DNA from 4 places in the Paenibacillus sp. FSL M8-0228 genome. Region 1 is predicted to be linked to each of the others. Evidence: riboswitches for the same ligand, from Rfam matches in the RefSeq annotation. Region 1 holds a riboswitch; each other region holds the start of a gene.
The links. A riboswitch is a leader RNA that binds a small molecule or an ion and turns the genes downstream of it on or off. The one in region 1 is predicted to bind cobalamin.
Positions count from the first base shown of each region.

Region 2: it holds a riboswitch for cobalamin, as region 1 does, so the genes downstream of both, metE (5-methyltetrahydropteroyltriglutamate--homocysteine S-methyltransferase) here and MKY98_RS25705 (ABC transporter substrate-binding protein) in region 1, are expected to answer to the same signal.
Region 3: it holds a riboswitch for cobalamin, as region 1 does, so the genes downstream of both, MKY98_RS07030 (ABC transporter substrate-binding protein) here and MKY98_RS25705 (ABC transporter substrate-binding protein) in region 1, are expected to answer to the same signal.
Region 4: it holds a riboswitch for cobalamin, as region 1 does, so the genes downstream of both, cobJ (precorrin-3B C(17)-methyltransferase) here and MKY98_RS25705 (ABC transporter substrate-binding protein) in region 1, are expected to answer to the same signal.

Region 1 covers NZ_JBBOXA010000001.1:5,682,057-5,686,459, reverse strand. Annotated here, with positions in the region: gene MKY98_RS25715 (xanthine phosphoribosyltransferase) at 1-134, shown strand, start outside; gene MKY98_RS25710 (nucleobase:cation symporter-2 family protein) at 128-1,435, shown strand; cobalamin riboswitch at 2,193-2,390, shown strand; gene MKY98_RS25705 (ABC transporter substrate-binding protein) at 2,608-4,188, shown strand; gene nikB (nickel ABC transporter permease) at 4,204-4,403, shown strand, end outside.
Region 2 covers NZ_JBBOXA010000001.1:5,452,472-5,456,874, forward strand. Annotated here, with positions in the region: gene MKY98_RS24665 (anaerobic ribonucleoside triphosphate reductase) at 1-1,816, shown strand, start outside; gene nrdG (anaerobic ribonucleoside-triphosphate reductase activating protein) at 1,813-2,310, shown strand; cobalamin riboswitch at 2,490-2,685, shown strand; gene metE (5-methyltetrahydropteroyltriglutamate--homocysteine S-methyltransferase) at 2,847-4,403, shown strand, end outside.
Region 3 covers NZ_JBBOXA010000001.1:1,535,397-1,539,799, reverse strand. Annotated here, with positions in the region: gene MKY98_RS07040 (ABC transporter ATP-binding protein) at 1-62, opposite strand, end outside; gene MKY98_RS07035 (FecCD family ABC transporter permease) at 59-1,105, opposite strand; gene MKY98_RS07030 (ABC transporter substrate-binding protein) at 1,102-2,109, opposite strand; cobalamin riboswitch at 2,317-2,508, opposite strand; gene MKY98_RS07025 (histidine phosphatase family protein) at 2,631-3,383, opposite strand; gene cbiB (adenosylcobinamide-phosphate synthase CbiB) at 3,433-4,403, opposite strand, start outside; gene cobD (threonine-phosphate decarboxylase CobD) at 4,394-4,403, opposite strand, start outside.
Region 4 covers NZ_JBBOXA010000001.1:5,424,325-5,428,727, forward strand. Annotated here, with positions in the region: gene MKY98_RS24530 (sirohydrochlorin chelatase) at 1-324, opposite strand, end outside; gene cobJ (precorrin-3B C(17)-methyltransferase) at 417-2,213, opposite strand; cobalamin riboswitch at 2,525-2,710, opposite strand; gene MKY98_RS24540 (LOG family protein) at 2,768-3,322, opposite strand; gene MKY98_RS24545 (uroporphyrinogen-III synthase) at 3,525-4,376, opposite strand.

The DNA.
Region 1 (4,403 bases):
GTGGACTGTTGGAGCAAAGAGGCATCGCCGTACGTTCTCTTGCGCGTATCGCTTCCATGGCACCAGGCGAGGTCGATTTTATAGAGGAAGCTGGCGTAGTAATTGCTCCTGTTAAGGAGAATGTGGGATGTTAAGTAAACAAAAGTTATTCGCACTGGGCTTCCAGCATGTCATGGCGATGTACGCTGGAGCCATTGCTGTACCTCTAATTGTAGGGGGAGCATTGCACCTGACTCCAGCCCAGATGGCTTATTTGGTGGCTGCCGATCTGTTCACTTGCGGGATTGCTACGTTATTACAAATTATGGGCACACGCTTTTTCGGTAGTAGACTGCCTGTCATTTTAGGCTGTACGTTTACGGCAGTAGGGCCTATCATCGCGATTGCTTCGACCTCAAATTTGGCGACAGCGTACGGTGCCATTATTTTGTCTGGTATATTCGTGGTGCTTGCGGCACCGCTGTATGGCAAGCTGCTACGCTTTTTCCCGACGGTCGTTACGGGTTCGGTCGTTACAATTATCGGTCTATCCCTTATTCCGGTGGCGATGAACAATGTAGCAGGTGGCCAGGGCAGCGCGGATTTTGGACAGCCGCGTAATTTGCTGCTGGCGCTGGTTACATTATTGGTTATTCTGCTTGTGAATCGGTTGGCAAAGGGCTTTATGCGCTCGATTTCCGTGCTCATCGGTCTGTTTGCAGGCACGGTGGTTGCTTATGCGATGGGAATGGTGCATTTTGCTCCCGTGGCAGATGCGTCATGGGTGAGTGTTGCGCAGCCATTTTATTTTGGTAAGCCAGAGTTTAGCATTATGGCAGTTTGTACGATGATTATCGTCAATATTGTCAGCATGGTCGAGTCTACGGGTGTTTATCTGGCAGTAGGCAAGGCGATTGATCAAAAGGTAGAGCAAAAGCAGATCGTCAATGGACTCCGTTCGGAAGGACTTGCGATTATGCTTGGGGGTATTTTTAACGCGTTTCCTTATACAGCCTTCTCGCAAAATGTGGGTCTGATCTCGCTCACACGCGTCAAATCGCGGAACGTTATTTTTGCTGCGGGCGGTATCATGGTTGTTCTCGGTTTGCTGCCTAAGCTGGCTGCTTTAACGACAGTGATTCCTAACGCTGTGCTGGGCGGGGCGATGATCGTCATGTTTGGCTCGGTCGCTGCATCAGGCATGTCTATTTTGTCAGAAGTGGATCTGCGAAAGGAAAGCAATCTGCTGATCGCAGCATGCAGTATTGCTGTGGGCCTAGGTTCTGCCGTTCTGCCACAAATGTTCGACCAGCTGCCGAGCTTTGCCAAAATGTTGTTGCAAAATGGTATTGTTTCGGGCTCGATTACAGCGATTGTCTTGAACATCGTTTTGACGAGAAAACAAGGGGAATCGGTCAAAAGCGTGACGGTTCAGGAGGTTCCACAGAAGGTTTGATGATTAGAAATAAATAAAGATAGCCGGAGAGAGGACGTATGCCTCTTTTCCGGCTGTTTGGCATGGGGTTATCCAGATAGTATATCCCCTTGCTGTCTGGGGATATATAGATAAACTGCGGAATGAAATGGGTAGCTCTAATTTGGTGCGTTTTCCAGTTTACTTACTAGAAGAATTTGCTAGAGCAGCGGGCGATATTATGGTATAATTTACCTTATGGATTTTGAATAGTGGTGGATGTTTTCGGACCACGGTGCAGCTTCCCGAAAGGGGGTGAAGCCGATGGTCAACCTTGTGTCGTGCTACGATGTGTTGCGTTGGATGGTTACGTTACTAAGCCTGGCGTTTAGTATTCGTAAACTTTATCGCTGGCTACGTCGAAAATTTCGGAACAAGCGAAAACCCACCGCGTAATTAGGTTGGCCCCTAACGGTGGGTTTCGTTTGCATTGACATTTAGTTATGCAGCGCGCCGTGGTGGTGATCCACAGCCTTTCAAGTCCTAAGAGTCTTTGCCGTTGGCGCGGCGAAGACTCTTTTTAGTATACGGACACGGTGGTTTACTCTATACCTAATTTTAACACTTCAATTGCGTGCACGCAATTGGAGGTTATGTCTTGTTTCTACCTTATCGTTCAAATTTAAATTATTGTGCAGCCTTTATTGACAAGCCTGTGACAACAAAATAAGATCGTAATGAAAAGAAATAAAGGAAGAAAACAGGTGTGAGCCGGACAACTCTATGTATGGGGTTTCGTAGAGACGATGTACATAGTTGTTGAGCATGTTCACTTAAAAGGGAAGTTCGGTTGATTCCGACACGGGCCCGCCACTGTATACAGGCATCAGCAGGATACTGCTGGAGCTTTCAGAACAGCCACTGGAATTGTGAAGAACCGGGAAGGCCTGAAAGATACGCCTGGAGTCAGGAGACCTGCCTGTTTTGACATCACTGTCAGACCCACGGGATGCTGGGGAGGTGGTTAGGCGTGCTGCATACGGAATGTCTGAAACCGATCTGATCCCTTCTATGTTTTTGGAGTTGGCTTCGAGGTGAGTTCTGACATTTTATATTGAAGGCATTTCTGACTGCTAATTAAGTGGTCTGGAATGCTTTTTTCGCGTTTTGCGTTAGGTTTATGCGATTTTACAAGATAGAGGGGGATTCATCGAATGATAAGCAGTCGTAGTAGGCGTTCATGGTTGATATGTACAGGGGTGATGCTGCTGCTGGCAGTTATGGCTCTTTCGGGATGTGCCAGCAATAGGACGTCGGATAGCTCCGGCAAGGGTGAAAACGCGTCAGCACAACAAACAGCGACAGATAAAAAGCTGGTAATGGCGTATACATGGAAACCGTCAGGCGTTGACCCGCATGGAGATAATAGCTGGGATGTGATGCGATCCGGTGCAGGTGAGACACTGGTACGTTTGAATGAAAAGCTGGAGCCTGTGGCTTGGCTGGCAAAGGAGTGGAAGCAGGATAGCCCTACAGTTTGGACGTTCAGCTTGCAGGATAAAGTCACTTTTCATAATGGAAAAAGTATGGGTGCAGCAAGTGTAAAAGCGTCTTTGTTACGCTCTATTGAGAAAAGCCATCTGGCGAAGGATTTACTGAATGTGAAGTCCATTGATGTAAGCGGCCCGCTGGCCTTGAAGATCACGACAAACCAGCCGAATGCGGCGTTGGTGTCTAATCTAGCTGATCCATCGACGATTGTACTGGATGTGGCATCGATGAAAGATGAACAGAGTTACCCAGCGATGACAGGCGCCTTTAAAATCAAAGCGTTCAACAAGGACCAATCGTTGGTCGTGGAGCGTTATGACGGATATTGGGGCGAGAAGGCACGACTGGCTGAAGCGACGATGAAGTTCATTACGGACGGGAATTCGCGCCTGATGGCGCTGCAATCCGGCGAGGTGGACGTAGCGACGGATATTCCGGTTGATAACGCAGAGGTACTGAAAAAGAACGGCAAGCTGCAAGTGCTGTCAGCTCCGTCCTTGCGCACCCATATGATCGTGTACAATATGGAATCGCCAGTATTCAAGGATGTGGCGAACCGTAAGGTGGTGGACAGCCTGATTCCACGCGCATCGATTGTGAGCGCCGTCATGAGGGACTTCGGTACGGAGGCAAGCAGCCCGTTCCCGAGCATTCTTCCCTTCGGTAAAGTTGAGCGTAAAGCGCTGGACGGAACGGCAGAGCAACTGTTGACGAAGGATGGCTGGCAGAAGGACGCCCAAGGGACATGGACTAAGCAAGGCAAGCCGTTCGAGGTTACGCTGCTGACTTTCCCTCAGCGTCCGGAGCTCTCTGTTATGGCTGAGGTCATCCAAAGCCAATTGCTGAAAGAGGGAATCCAGGTCAAGATTCGCAAGGTGGAAAATATCGACGAGGCGTTGACCAAAAACGATTGGGATTTTGCTATGTACAGTATGCTTACTGCTCATACAGGAGAGCCGCAATATTTTATGGACATGTTTTATTCTTCGAAAAGCGAAGCCAATGTAAGCCGTTATAGTTCCAAACCGCTAGAGAGTATTCTGAACAGCCTGAAGCTGGCGAAGGATACAGCGCAGCGTAATGCCATGACACTACAAGCGCTGGATATCATCAATACGGATTTGCCACAGTCGTTCATTGTGCATCCTGATAATGTGTTTGGCGTGAAAAAAGGGGTGGAGGGTTTTACACCCCATCCGATCGAGTATTACTACATTACGACGCAATCCGATATTGCGGAATAACGAGCTGCGTATCCTATGATTCGTTTTATACTGGAACGTGTGGCGCAGCTGCTTATCATTGTATTCGTGGTATCCACGCTGACTTTTGTACTGATGCGGCTGGCCCCTGGAGACCCTGCTACCATTTTGCTCACCGCGCATAATATCCCTGCCTCTGAGGAAGCCTTGACGACGCTACGAAAGGAACTGGGCTTAAACGAACCGCTTCATATTCA
Region 2 (4,403 bases), 230 kb from region 1:
CGAGTATGCCAAATGGTATGCGCGCCTGCGGGTACTTCCGCCTGAACTGACGAACGCGATTGATCACGGATATGTATATGTTCACGATTTGGACCAATACGCACTCGGAACTACGAATTGTATCTTTATCCCTTTTGGCCGGTTACTACAAGACGGATTCAATACAGGCAATGGCTCTGTACGCACACCGCAAACGATTATGTCCGCCATGGCACTAGTTGCCATCATATTCCAGTCTCAGCAAAATAGCCAATTCGGAGGTGTCTCCGCCAATAAAATAGATTGGGACCTTGCCCCATACGTTGCCCGGTCCTTCCGCAAGCATCTGCGCAAGGGACTTCGGCTGTTCGAGGAAGAGATAGAATCTAGTCTGACTGACGATGAACTACATATGGCCAATCCCCATTTGCAAGAAGCCTGCCCTCGTTCATACGCATTCGCTCGCGAAGAGACGGAGACGGAAACCCGACAGGCTGCTGAATCGCTCATTCATAACCTGAACACCATGAGCAGTCGCGCGGGTGGACAGATTCCATTCACTTCACTGAATTACGGAATGTGCACGTCTGCTGAGGGACGGCTTGTTACTCAATCGCTGCTGGAGGCCACGATTCGCGGCTTGGGTAGCGGGGAAACTCCTATTTTTCCACAGCATATTTTCCAATGCAAAGAGGGAATCAATCAGGCAGAAGGCGACGTCAATTATGATTTGTTCTTACGGGCGGTAGAATGCTCTAGCAGACGGATGTATCCCAATTTTGTGAATGTGGATGCCACCTTCAACCTGCCTTTTTACCGTGCTGATGACCCGGATACCATTATAGCGACAATGGGTTGCCGTACCCGCACCATTTCTGACCGTTTCGGTAGAAATCGGCAGAGTGGCAAGGGAAATCTCTCTTTCAATACCATTAATCTGGTGCGGCTTGGCATTGAGTATGGTATTTGCACAGGCAAACGCCTGACACCTGACCGTGATCGCTTTGATGCGAGACTAGAAGAAGTTATGCGCATTGCGGTGGATGGCTTAATCCATCGCTATCAAATCCAGACCAGCCAGCCGGCCAAAGCCTCGGACTTTATGATGCGCGAAGGGGTATGGGAAGGTGGAGAACAACTAGAGCCAGATGATAAGGTGGGAAGCATACTAAAACACGGTACGCTTTCGATCGGATTCATCGGACTGGCTGAGTGCATGAAGGCACTATACGGGAAACACCACGGGGAGGATGATTTCGTATACCGAGAGGCACAGCGAATCATTACTTCTATGCGCGTGTATTGCGATCGAATGAGTGAATATCACAATTTGAATATTACATTGTTCGCTACGCCTGCCGAAGGTCTGTCGGGCAAGTTCACCTTGCTGGATCAACGTGATTTCGGGATTATTCCTGAGGTAAATGATCGAGAATATTACACGAATTCTTTTCATATTCCCGTGTATTACACGCTCCCGGCTGCTCGTAAAATCAGCTTGGAAGCTCCGTTCCATAACCTATGCAACGCTGGTGCGATATCATACATTGAGCTGGACGGTAATGCGCGGAATAACCCGGATGCGTTTCTTAAAATTGTTCAATACGCGCTGCATCAGAATATCGGCTACTTTTCCATCAACCATCCGGTGGATCGTTGTACGGAATGCGGTTATGAAGGGATTATCGGGACAAGCTGCCCCCAATGTGGCACAGATGAGGAGCACACACACTTTCAGCGCTTACGTCGGGTAACCGGATATCTGACAGGAGATTATACCGTTCGATTTAATGCTGCAAAACAGGCAGAAGTTCGAGACCGGGTGAAACATAAGTGAATTTATGTGGCTACATTCCGGAATCTCTGAATGAAGGATACGGCCTGCGTACCGTCGTGTTCATTAGCGGTTGCCGTCATGCCTGTCCCGGATGCTTTAATCCAGCGTCGTGGAGCTTCCGTGCAGGTGAGCCATTCACCCCCCAACGACAACAGGAGGTCATTCGTGACATCATGGAAAATCCGTTGTTGGACGGACTGACTCTCTGCGGGGGAGACCCGTTTTTCTCAGCAGCAGAATGCTCGCAATTTGTGCGTGACTTCCGTGCGGCCTGTCCCGACCGAACTGTGTGGGCTTACACTGGCTTTGTCTATGAAGATCTACTCACAGATCAGGAGCGACAAAAGCTAGCACTTTTGTGCGATGTGATTGTGGATGGTCGCTTTGTAGAACAGCAAAAGGACCTGACCCTTCCCTTCCGGGGCAGTCGCAACCAGCGTCTGGTAGATGTAAAAGCCAGCATTCAGGCAGGTTACACCGTTTCATTGACTTAAGGCGAAGGTTACTCGGCAAATGCTATATCTAATCTAGGACAAGTCTCCATCATGGATGAGGCTTGTCTTTTTTTGCATATCCCTAACAGATTCCATTGCAGTTTCTATTGCGCATCCTGCAAGTTTCACTTATGATGGTGAACAAGTATACGAGTGCATAATTATTCGTCATACCTTAACCGCATAGCTTGGAGATAGGTGTCTGTTCTATTCAGATCAGGCTTAAAAGGGAAGCCGGTGCAAATCCGGCACGGTCCCGCCACTGTAAACGGGGAACTTTCAGCTGTTCATACAACCACTGGTCCACAGACCGGGAAGGGATGCTGAGAGTCATGATCCGTAAGTCAGGAGACCTGCCTATTTTAACAACATCGCAAGTACCTACGGAAGATAGGGAGGTGTTAAGAGCAGTCGCCGTATTTTTGATTTTTTAATCACGGAGGCATTCTTTCCCCTACTTATTTTTAACTCTGGGGGGAAGAATGCCTTTTTTGGTACGTAAAAATAAAACAGCCACCCACTAGGAGGAAAAGTACATGTCCGTCATTGAATGGCCTGAATTGTCCGGCTTAATTAGCAGTAATCTAGGATATCCGCGTATCGGCGAAAACCGGGAATGGAAGAAAGCACTGGAACGCTTCTGGAACGGCAGTATTAGCGAAAGCGAACTGCAAACGGAAATGAAAAGATTACGGTTGGAGCATCTGAGCAAGCAGCGTGACAAGGGGATTGATCGCATTCCTGTCGGAGACTTCTCCTATTATGATCACATGCTGGATACATCTGTGATGTTTGGTCTCGTACCCGAACGGTTCAACCATCGTCCCGCAGGTCCGATTCCTCTGTCCGTGTATTTCGGGATCGCTCGTGGACAGAAGGGAGCAACCGCCAGTGAAATGACCAAATGGATGAACACCAATTATCACTACATCGTTCCTGAATTGGCAAACGCAGTCCCGGTGTTCACTGAAAATAAACCTTTACGGGCTTATCGTGAAGCAAAACAAGAGCTAGGCATTGATGGGAAACCGGTCCTCATCGGCCCCTATTCATTCGTTACCCTTTCCAAAGGCTATGATCGCAAGGAGCTTGCTTCTATTATAAGAACCTTCCTGCCTTTATACACCCGTGTCCTGTCTGAACTAGCAGCAGAAGGTGTTCAGTGGGTCCAAATCGATGAACCTGTCCTGACCACCTCATTCCCAGTAGAGGATCTGGACATTATTCAGGAAGTCTATGAAGCTTTGGCCCAAGCTGCGCCCTCTTTAAATATAATGCTGCAAACTTACTTTGGCAGCCTGGACCATTATGAGCGTCTGTCCGCACTTCCGGTACAGGGACTGGGTCTTGATTTTGTGTATGATGATGGCGAAAATCTCCAGCATATATTGCAGTATGGTTTCCCTAAAGGAAAAACGCTGGGCGCTGGGGTCATTGACGGGCGCAATATATGGCGCAGCGACCTTAACGCTGTGGCTACCCTGCTGGGTCAGTTAGCAGAACAGACCACTGCCGAGCAGCTTATCGTACAGCCATCATGCAGTCTGCTGCATGTGCCAGTCAGTCTGGAAGCAGAGCACAAGCTGGATCGAGAACTGGTGCAAGCGCTGGCTTTTGCCGATGAAAAGCTTGAGGAAATCGCCGTCCTGACGGCTGCACTTGGCAAACACGATCCATCCGCACTCACCAAGCTTGGACAAAGTGCAGATGCGGTAGCCCGTTTCAACAGCTCAGCGGCACGCGTACAAACAGCTGACGATCTGGCTGACTTGCTGGCAAAGGAGCCTCTAACACGCAGCGTTCCTTTCGCCGAGCGTCGTGAGATTCAGCAAAATAAGCTGAAGTTGCCTCCACTGCCTACGACGACCATTGGTAGCTTCCCGCAAACCGCCGAGATCCGCAAGGCCCGCCTGCACTATCGCAAAGGAGAATGGTCTGCCGAGCAATACCGGACGTTCATCCAACAGCAAATCAAGGAATGGATTGATATTCAGGAGGACATTGGCATTGACGTGCTTGTACACGGGGAATTTGAGCGGACCGATATGGTTGAATTTTTTGGCGAAAAGCTGAATGGCTTTGCTTTTACACAA
Region 3 (4,403 bases), 4.1 Mb from region 1:
GTCAGACCCACTACCTCTAATGCCCGATCACGCACCTTCTGTGATTCACTTTGTTCTGTCACAGCAGTCCTCCCCTGCGCAGCTTCTTGTTTCGGTACAGGAGATATGCGAAGAACGGTGCCCCAACAAAGGCCGTCATCACGCCCAGAGGAATTTCTGTGGGGGCTAACAATGTGCGAGCCGCCGTATCTGCCCAAGCCATAAAAACAGCTCCGCCGAGCGCAGATAATGGAACAATCATACGGTAATCAGGACCTGTCACCAGACGAATGATATGCGGTACAACGAGTCCAACAAAGCCAATCACGCCACACACCGAGACAGCGGCTGCTGTCAGCAGCGTGGAAATAATCAGAACAGATAGCTTCGTCGCATCTACATGAACTCCCATGTGCGCCGCCTGACGTTCACCCAAAGCCAAAATATTCAGCACACGTGCCCGGTTCCATAGAAATACCAGCCCTATGACCACATAAGGTAAAAGGATTCCTGTATATGACCAACCGCGCAGACTAAGACTTCCCATCGTCCAGTACAATATTTCATTGACCGTCTCCTTCGACATGGCTGTCAGAAAGGAAACAACCGCTCCCAGAAAGGATTGCATCACCACACCCGACAAAATGAGACTTTGTGTCGGAATTTTCCCACCTTCCCGTGCCAACGTCAGCACCATCCACAGCGTAAGCATTCCGGTCGTAAATGCCACTAGCGGCAGCGTCCATATGCCAACAAATGAAAATTGAAGGCCCCAATAAATCAGTACTGCCGCTCCTACCGAAGCCCCCGAGGATACCCCCAGTGTATACGGATCAGCCAAAGGATTACGCAGCACACCCTGAAATCCGGCTCCCGCCAGCGCCAGCGCTGCTCCTACCAACATTCCCAGTAACACTCGTGGCAATCTGACCTTCAAAATAATCTGCTCTGAGGATGTATTCCAATCCGGTGTAAACGTATCGCCTAACCACGGTAGGTGGTTAACCAGAATGCCCGTGATTTGGCTGACCGGAAGCTTGGCCGAGCCGATGCCAAGACAGAGCAGCAGCGTCAGCAACAGCAGGACAAGACCTGTCCCTCCAAAGCCGATCAGTTTACGGTTCATTTGAAAATTTCAGGATACACGCCCTTGGCCACTTCCTTGAGACCTTCCGTTACGCGTGGACCCGGACGACTGATCAAATTATCATCCACGGCAAACACCCGGTTGTGGCGAACAGCCGATATTTGATCCCATCCACTGCGAGCTTTAATGATATCACCGAGCGTCTGGCCCGTTTTGTCGTCCTTGACACTTTTGCTGTACAAAATCACGTCAGGGTTCGCAGCAATAATATTTTCCTCACTGATTTGGTACCACCCCTTCTGCGTGGCACCTACATTTTCGCCGCCCGCCAACGTAATCAGCTCGTCCATAAACTCGCCTTTACCCACTGTCCAGCCTGGTGAAAACTCGACGTATACCCGCAGCTTCTGCCCTTTACCGATATTTTTAATTCCTTCTTTTACTTCTGCTACATCTGCTCTCATCTTGTCAGTCACCGCTCTTGCTTCTCTCTGATGATCGGTGATTTTCCCATACAATTCGATGTTAGCCATGACATCTTCCACTGTCTTCGGTTCCGTTTTAAAAATCATAATTCCCATGTCGCGCAGCTTGGTCGTAGCCTGTTCACTAAGTGATATCCCTGCAAAAACGACTTCCGGGTTCGCAGCAATGATCGCCTCTTCGTTCGGTTTCATAATACCGCCCACTTTAGGCTTTTTCGTAGCTGCTTCCGGGTAATCAGAGTAGTCGGAGACGCCGACAATTTCCTTATCCAGCCCAATGGCGAACAACGCCTCGGTTTCTGCCGGGGAGACGGAAACGATTTTATCCGGCGCTTTTTTGAATGTAAATTCCTGTCCTGTTGCATCTTTAACTGTGAGCGGGTAAACCGTTTTGCCCGGAGGCTCTTGTGCGTTTACTGCCTGTCCCGGCTGCTGTGAAGAAGCCTGACCCTCTTTATTTTCTGCATTTTTTCCATTAGCGCCACATGCACTCAGCACAACTGCCAAAATCAGAGCCAATAGACCTGTTGTCCACACCTTTATTTTTTTTCCTGCCATGATTTGCACCCCTTCATAAATAAATCGTTAAGAGCGTTACTTGAACATCATCAGATATCTTCTAAATCTAGCCTTCTTTTCCTATCAAAAACCCCCGCATCCTCATATCAGGACACAGGGGTCACGTTAGCGCAGATCGTGCGCAGGCGGCAGCTTCTTTCCGCATGGACAGTCACTGCGAACACGTCATCCTTTCCTCGAAGGATTATGGTGACAGGCGGACGGGCAGGTATCCTGACTTATGGTAAAATACATGTCCTGAAATTCTTTCATATGCTTAGTAACATATAAAGAGGACTAACGGGCATGTTTCCATTTACAGTGGCGGGACCGCGCCGGATTCACACCGACTTCCCTTTTAACAGCGCAGGGAGGGAAACCATAGTTTCATCACGCTGCGCCGACCTCGTCTGCTGGATATTTGATGTAGTGGTAGTCAAGCCGTTCTTTTACTTGATGATTATAGGTTAAAATGAGGCGGCTTACAACCCAAACAGCCTCTTTATCCGCTGGTGTCTAACCTAATGAGGAAGCATTTCCGCTATGTAATTGTGCGGTCCTGCCAGCCTCAATTGAATCCTTAATGCTTCTCCCGGCTTCGGATTCAGACTCCAAAAATCATGGCCCGGTATCAGCATGCAAGCTAGCTGACGAATTACGCCACCATGCGTAACGACCAAAACAGAGGGCGACGTAGCAGTCAAATCCATGGGTTGAACTTCCATAGCAACACGCCATTCATACAGAGAGTCAAGAAATTTGCGCAGACGATTTACAAAATCTGTCCAAGACTCTCCACCAGGTGGGGTGATCCGTTGCGGCTCATCAATCCAAGCCCGATACAACGACACATCCTTGAGCATGTCATACGTTTTTCCATCCCACTCGCCAAAATGAAGCTCTCGCAGACATGGTTCCATCATAGGAGGCATAGTAGATAGGGAACGCCCAGACGTCAACTCTGATTCCGGCACAATGATCTGCAAGGTCTGGCGACATCGCATTAAGTCGCTGCAATAGATTCGAGCAAAGGACTGACCTTGCAATTTTTCCTGCAAAGGCTTTAATTCCTGCTCTGCCCCCGGTAGCAAACCTAAGTCGGAGTGTCCCAGATATCGACGTTCCTTGTTCCATAAGGTTGTGCCGTGACGAACTAACACGAGCTCCATATCCCAATGCAGATCTTCTTTAGCATCATACGGCACCTTATCCTCCTGTGAGTTCGGTCTTTGTGCGTATTCTACTGTCCTTTTTGCTGCTATATCTTGTTTCAAGAAATGTCACTTCCTGCTCGATCATTATTCAGTGTGTCACTCCTCACCCTCACCGCACCCATCCCAAGGCAAAACAACCTGCGGCTCCTAACAAACACAATCCTACAAACATACTGGACACGGCGAACATCAGCTGGATCGTATGCCGTATATCTTTCGACTCTAGCGGTCGTATCCAATCCCCCATGTATGCACGAAAGGAGCGCACGCCATGATACACATTATATCCTCCAAGACGAATCCCCAATGCACCAGCAACAGCCGATTCCGGGAAGCCACTGTTCGGACTTGGGTGCAGACGAGCGTCTCGCTTGACTGTGCGCCAGCTTCTTGCAGCATCTCGTTTGTACATCCACGCCGCTATCACAAGCATTGCCGCTGTCAGGCGTGCTGGAATGTAGTTAGCCACATCATCTAGACGTGCTGAAGCCCAGCCTAAATGCAGATACTTTTCATTTTTGTAGCCAACCATGGAATCGAGCGTATTCACAGCACGATAAGCCAGCGCCAAGGGTGCTCCCCCGATCAAGGCATAAAAAAGCGGGGAAATAATCGCGTCCACGATATTTTCAGCGACCGTTTCAACCGTACCGCGTACAATCTCAGGCTCATCAAGTTGCTGCGTATCCCGCCCGACTATCATGCCCAGCTCCCGCCGTGCCGCAGCCAGGTCATCCGCCTGCAACGCTCGGTAGACTGCCATTCCTGCATCCTTTAGTCCTTTGGAAGCAATCGTGGTCGCAATCAGCACTATTTCTGCGCCGACAGATAACCACGGATGAATCCAGGCAAGCAATTGCAACAGCGCCCAGGCGAGCGCAAAGGAGCCTCCCGCCACAATGAGTGGAAGCAGTATACCCGCACGTTTCAGCCCCCGGTCACTTCGGACCTGGCGGCGAATCAATTTTTCCAATGCCGAAATGGCATGTCCCATACCGATGACTGGATGCGGCAACCACCTCGGATCACCGATCATCCTGTCCAAAAGGTAGGCTGCCAGGATAATCAAGCTAACTGTCA
Region 4 (4,403 bases), 260 kb from region 1:
GATTTTCTCGTGAACACCAATCGGACGTCCGTATACAAATTCCACCTGCGGATATTTCGCCTTTGCCCGGTCAATAGCCATCGGAATATCAATTTTGGCATGTACCGCTGCGAACAAGATAATCGGAATAAGAACGACACGCGTCGCCCCTTTCTCCACACAAGTTTGCATCCCATCAGCAATGCTGGGACGTGCCAGCTCCAAGAAACAGGTTTCCACGCACATATCCGGTACCCGATCTGCCACTGCCTGTGTAAATTCCAGCAGTTCCTGGTTCCCCTCCGGGTCCCGACTTCCATGTCCAACCAACAATATTGCATCCACTGCTGTTGTTTCCTCCTCTTGAATAGGGATAGCCTGCATGACGCCCTATTTTATATATATGCTTGTATCCCGTTCATCAGGCCTTCAGTCCATTAATCACCACAAACCGCATTCACTTCTACCGTTACTGGTGCATCTTCATGCCGGAACCCCGCAACGACACCTACACGCTTAAAAAATTTATGAAAGCGCTCATTCGGATGCCCTTTTTCCTTATATTCAGCGATGACATGCTTCACGATGTCCGTAATCTGATCACCCGGAATTCCTTCCGCTACAGGCTGAGCGGCATGAGCATTGCGGCCGAATTTTTTGCCACCGAGGAAGAGATCGTACCCACCCTTGCGATAGACGATTCCGATATCCTCCAGTACGGCTCCATAGCAGGCCATACCGCATCCGTTCAAAGCAATGCTCGTTTCCTTGGGTGCCTGTAATCCGCCAAGTACAACCTGTAAATGCTCAGCCACAGGCACAGCGTCATCCTTCTCCATATTGCAGAAGTCGCACGCCTTTACCTTAAACACATCGCCAATCGGCATGACAATGAATCGTTCATCCCGCAGCCGCCCGACCAGTTCCTCGGGGTCTGCACACGGCACGCGCAGCACGATCTGATGATCCGGCGTGTATTCCAGCTCGCCATCATCACCCGCTACCTCGGCGAGCAGCGCCATCTGACGAGCGGTGAACTTCTTGTTTCCCACACCCGGGGAAACGCCCACCTCAAATAGCGCAGGCTTGCCAAAGCCGCCTGTCGCCATCCCGGCCGCGGCCCCTGCTCCGGCCACCGCCGACGTTCCGGCGGTGCTCTTGGCGGTAGGCGCTTGCCCGCTCCAGCGAGCGTTGGCTTCGCCAGGCAGCTTGCCGCCGACAGCGAGGCGGCTTAGCGCCTCTGCCGCCAGCGATGCCGGGGCCGTGCCGGTTTGCACAGCAGTTGTTGCCTGCACAGCAGCCATCGCTTGCGGGCGTGCCTGCGTCGCAACCGCAGCGCCGCTCGCGGAGGGTCCAGCGGGCGTAGTCGGGGCTGCTCCTGCCTGCGGTGTACCCTCTTGCGCTCCCAGCGACCACGGCTCCGCTTCCGTGCGGAGACGCTGATGCGGCTTGAGCGCCTGCTCGGTCGCATCCAGCGTGTATTTGCGCTGATATCCGCGCGGAGTCACGATCAAGCCGTCATACACCGTCGTCGAGGAATTGCCGATGATTACAGTCGTCAGCATCCCGATGTCGTGGTTCAGCATATCTTCCAGCGTCGTTACAATAACTTGCTGACGTTCACGATAAGCACTCTTCACCAGCCCAACCGGAGTTTGCGGATCGCGGTAACGCAGCAAAATGGACTGCGTCTCCACAATCTGGCGGGTACGCCGGCCACTGCGCGGATTATATAATGCAATCACAAAATCGGCCGAAGCCGCTGCTTCTACGCGCTTCACAATCGTTTCCCATGGGGTCAGATGATCACTCAGACTAATTGTGCACGCATCATGCATCACTGGCGCCCCCAACAGTGAAGCACAGGACTGAATAGCCGAGATCCCCGGCACGACTTCTACTTCAACTCCGTCCTCGCGTCGCCAGCCTTTTTGCATCAGCACTTCGTACACCAGCCCTGCCATACCATAGACTCCCGCATCTCCACTGGAAATGACAGCTACCTTCTTGCCCATCTCTGCTTGGCGAACCGCCTCCTGCGCACGGCTCACTTCCTCTGTCATCCCTGTGCGTACAATCTCCTGTCCGTTCAACAGCGGACGGATCAAATCAACGTAGGTATTGTAGCCGATAATGACCTCACTTTCGGCCAGCGCATCCAGCGCCCGTTTTGTGATATGTTCCATATCTCCTGGTCCAAATCCAATCACCAACAATTTTCCTAATGGGCTCATCGAGCTCCTCCTATTCATCCTTTTCAGGGCAGCTATGCTATCTATTCCAATGATTTTTGGACATCCTGTAACTCAAAAAAGCCCCATCCTACCCGGATGGGGCTTCTATGTACGTATCTCTCATCAGACGAACAAACAGCGTAAGAAGACACGATTTGTCTTCCTCCAGCCTGCCGTTGTTTTCCATCTGTCTGTTTACGCTTCAAACGCTGCTGCACGTTCATATCCACGCAAACCTCTAGCCAACATGGAAAAAGCAACGTGTGCCTGATTTCCTGATTTCGTACACCCATCCTCTCCGCGAAGGTTAACGGTGCATACAGATCAAGGTAGGTCTCCTGGCTTGGCATCAACGGATTCTTTCGTCTTCCCCATTTTTCACGAGTGACCAATTAAAAAAATCCTCTTCCTTACAGTGGCGGGACCGCTCGGGATTTGCACCCGATTCCCTGTTACCCTTTGCTCAACCGCAAAGGCACCTTGTCTGTCCGCTATTTGATTATGGGTCTTATCATAACCTTGCCTCAATCAGTTGTGCAAGCACGAAAAAAGCTTTATTTCAAGTTCTGTGCTTTATTTTTTAACATACGTAGCAATTCGTCCGGGTCTGCGGAGATGCTCAGTAGCGCTGGATGCTCACTCCCGGTAAACCCCTCTTGCACACTATGACGCACCATTTCTACTAACGGGTCAAAATATCCATTCACATTCAGCAGCCCAATGGGCTTGCGATGAATGCCGATTTGCGCCCAGCATAGTACCTCGAACAGCTCTTCAAAGGTTCCCAAACCACCCGGAAGGGCAATAAAAGCATCGGCCATCTCGCTCATTGCCGCTTTACGCTCATGCATGCTTGCTACCTCAATAAATTCGGTAACTCCCCGATGAATGATCTCTGCATCAAATAACAGGGTGGGCATAATGCCCGTGACCTGACCGTCACCCGCCAGCATTCCATCTGCCACCTCTCCCATTAGCCCCCTGCTAGAGCCGCCATAGATCAGACGGATATGATGGCGAGCCATGGCTTCTCCCAGTTTGCCTGCTGCCTCAACATATACCGATGAATGTCCAGGTCTGGACCCGGCAAATACGCAAATAGAATTCATTAACGTCTCAGCTCCTGTCCTAAGTAGCATCGAAACTTATTCATTATATTAGATAAACATTTTCGCTATAACAAAAATCTTTGTCGATGCATGTCCAACAAAAAAAGATAAAGACCTCGTAGGCCCTTATCTTTATTTTACTCTGTATCCCGAAATATAAGTTCATTTTTTAGCATACTGCATTTATAATTTTGATCTCATTTCAATGACCATTCACGATCTTCAGACCACAGCCATGCACCGAATCGTTATGTTCAAAATATTTGCCCAGCTCCACCATCATCGCGCCCATGCGCTCTTCGGTTGGAAACACGACTCGATCAATCCCTTCTTCCACAATGGACTGTGCAGTCACCTTCCCTACGGATACAGCAATCACATCCTCACGAAAAGCTTCCAGTAAATCCTCAATTCGATTTTGCTCTCTGGCATATTGGGCCAAAAATCGAATTTGCGGACCACTCGTGAATGTAACGGCATCAACATTACGATGGATAACATCCTCCAGTAACGCCTGCAATTTTGCTTCCTCGGGTGGGATATGCTTATAAGGAAGTACCTGGCGGGTCACTGCCCCCTGCTCGTCCAGCCATTTTACCAACCGTGGGGCTGGATCGCCATGCAGCTGCAACAGCACTTCCTTCCCCTTCAGATCGTATGGGGCGAAAGCTCCTGTCAATCCGATCAAACTTCCGTCCTCGTCTCGTACTGCTGGCGTAAAGCCACGCTTTTTGAGTCCATTGACCGTCTTGTAGCCCCGCGCTGCAATGTTGGAAGATTGCAGCAACTCTATAATCTGCTCAGCCACACCCATATCCTCTGCCATATCGAACAGGGCATCCAGCCCCATGCCTGTCGTGAAGATGTACCAGTCCGGAGGGTTCTTTACCCACGATACAACAGCGTTGCGCAGCTCGATATCATCTAGAAAAACAGTGCCCTGGGCCGGACGATGTACTGGCTCCCCTCCCATCTTCACAACTAGCAGCGCCATTTCGTCTGCTTTACGGGGACCAGCAAGAGCGACTCTCTTACCTGCCATGCGTTGTGCCATTCTGTTTCCTCCCTAGTAGAAGTCGTA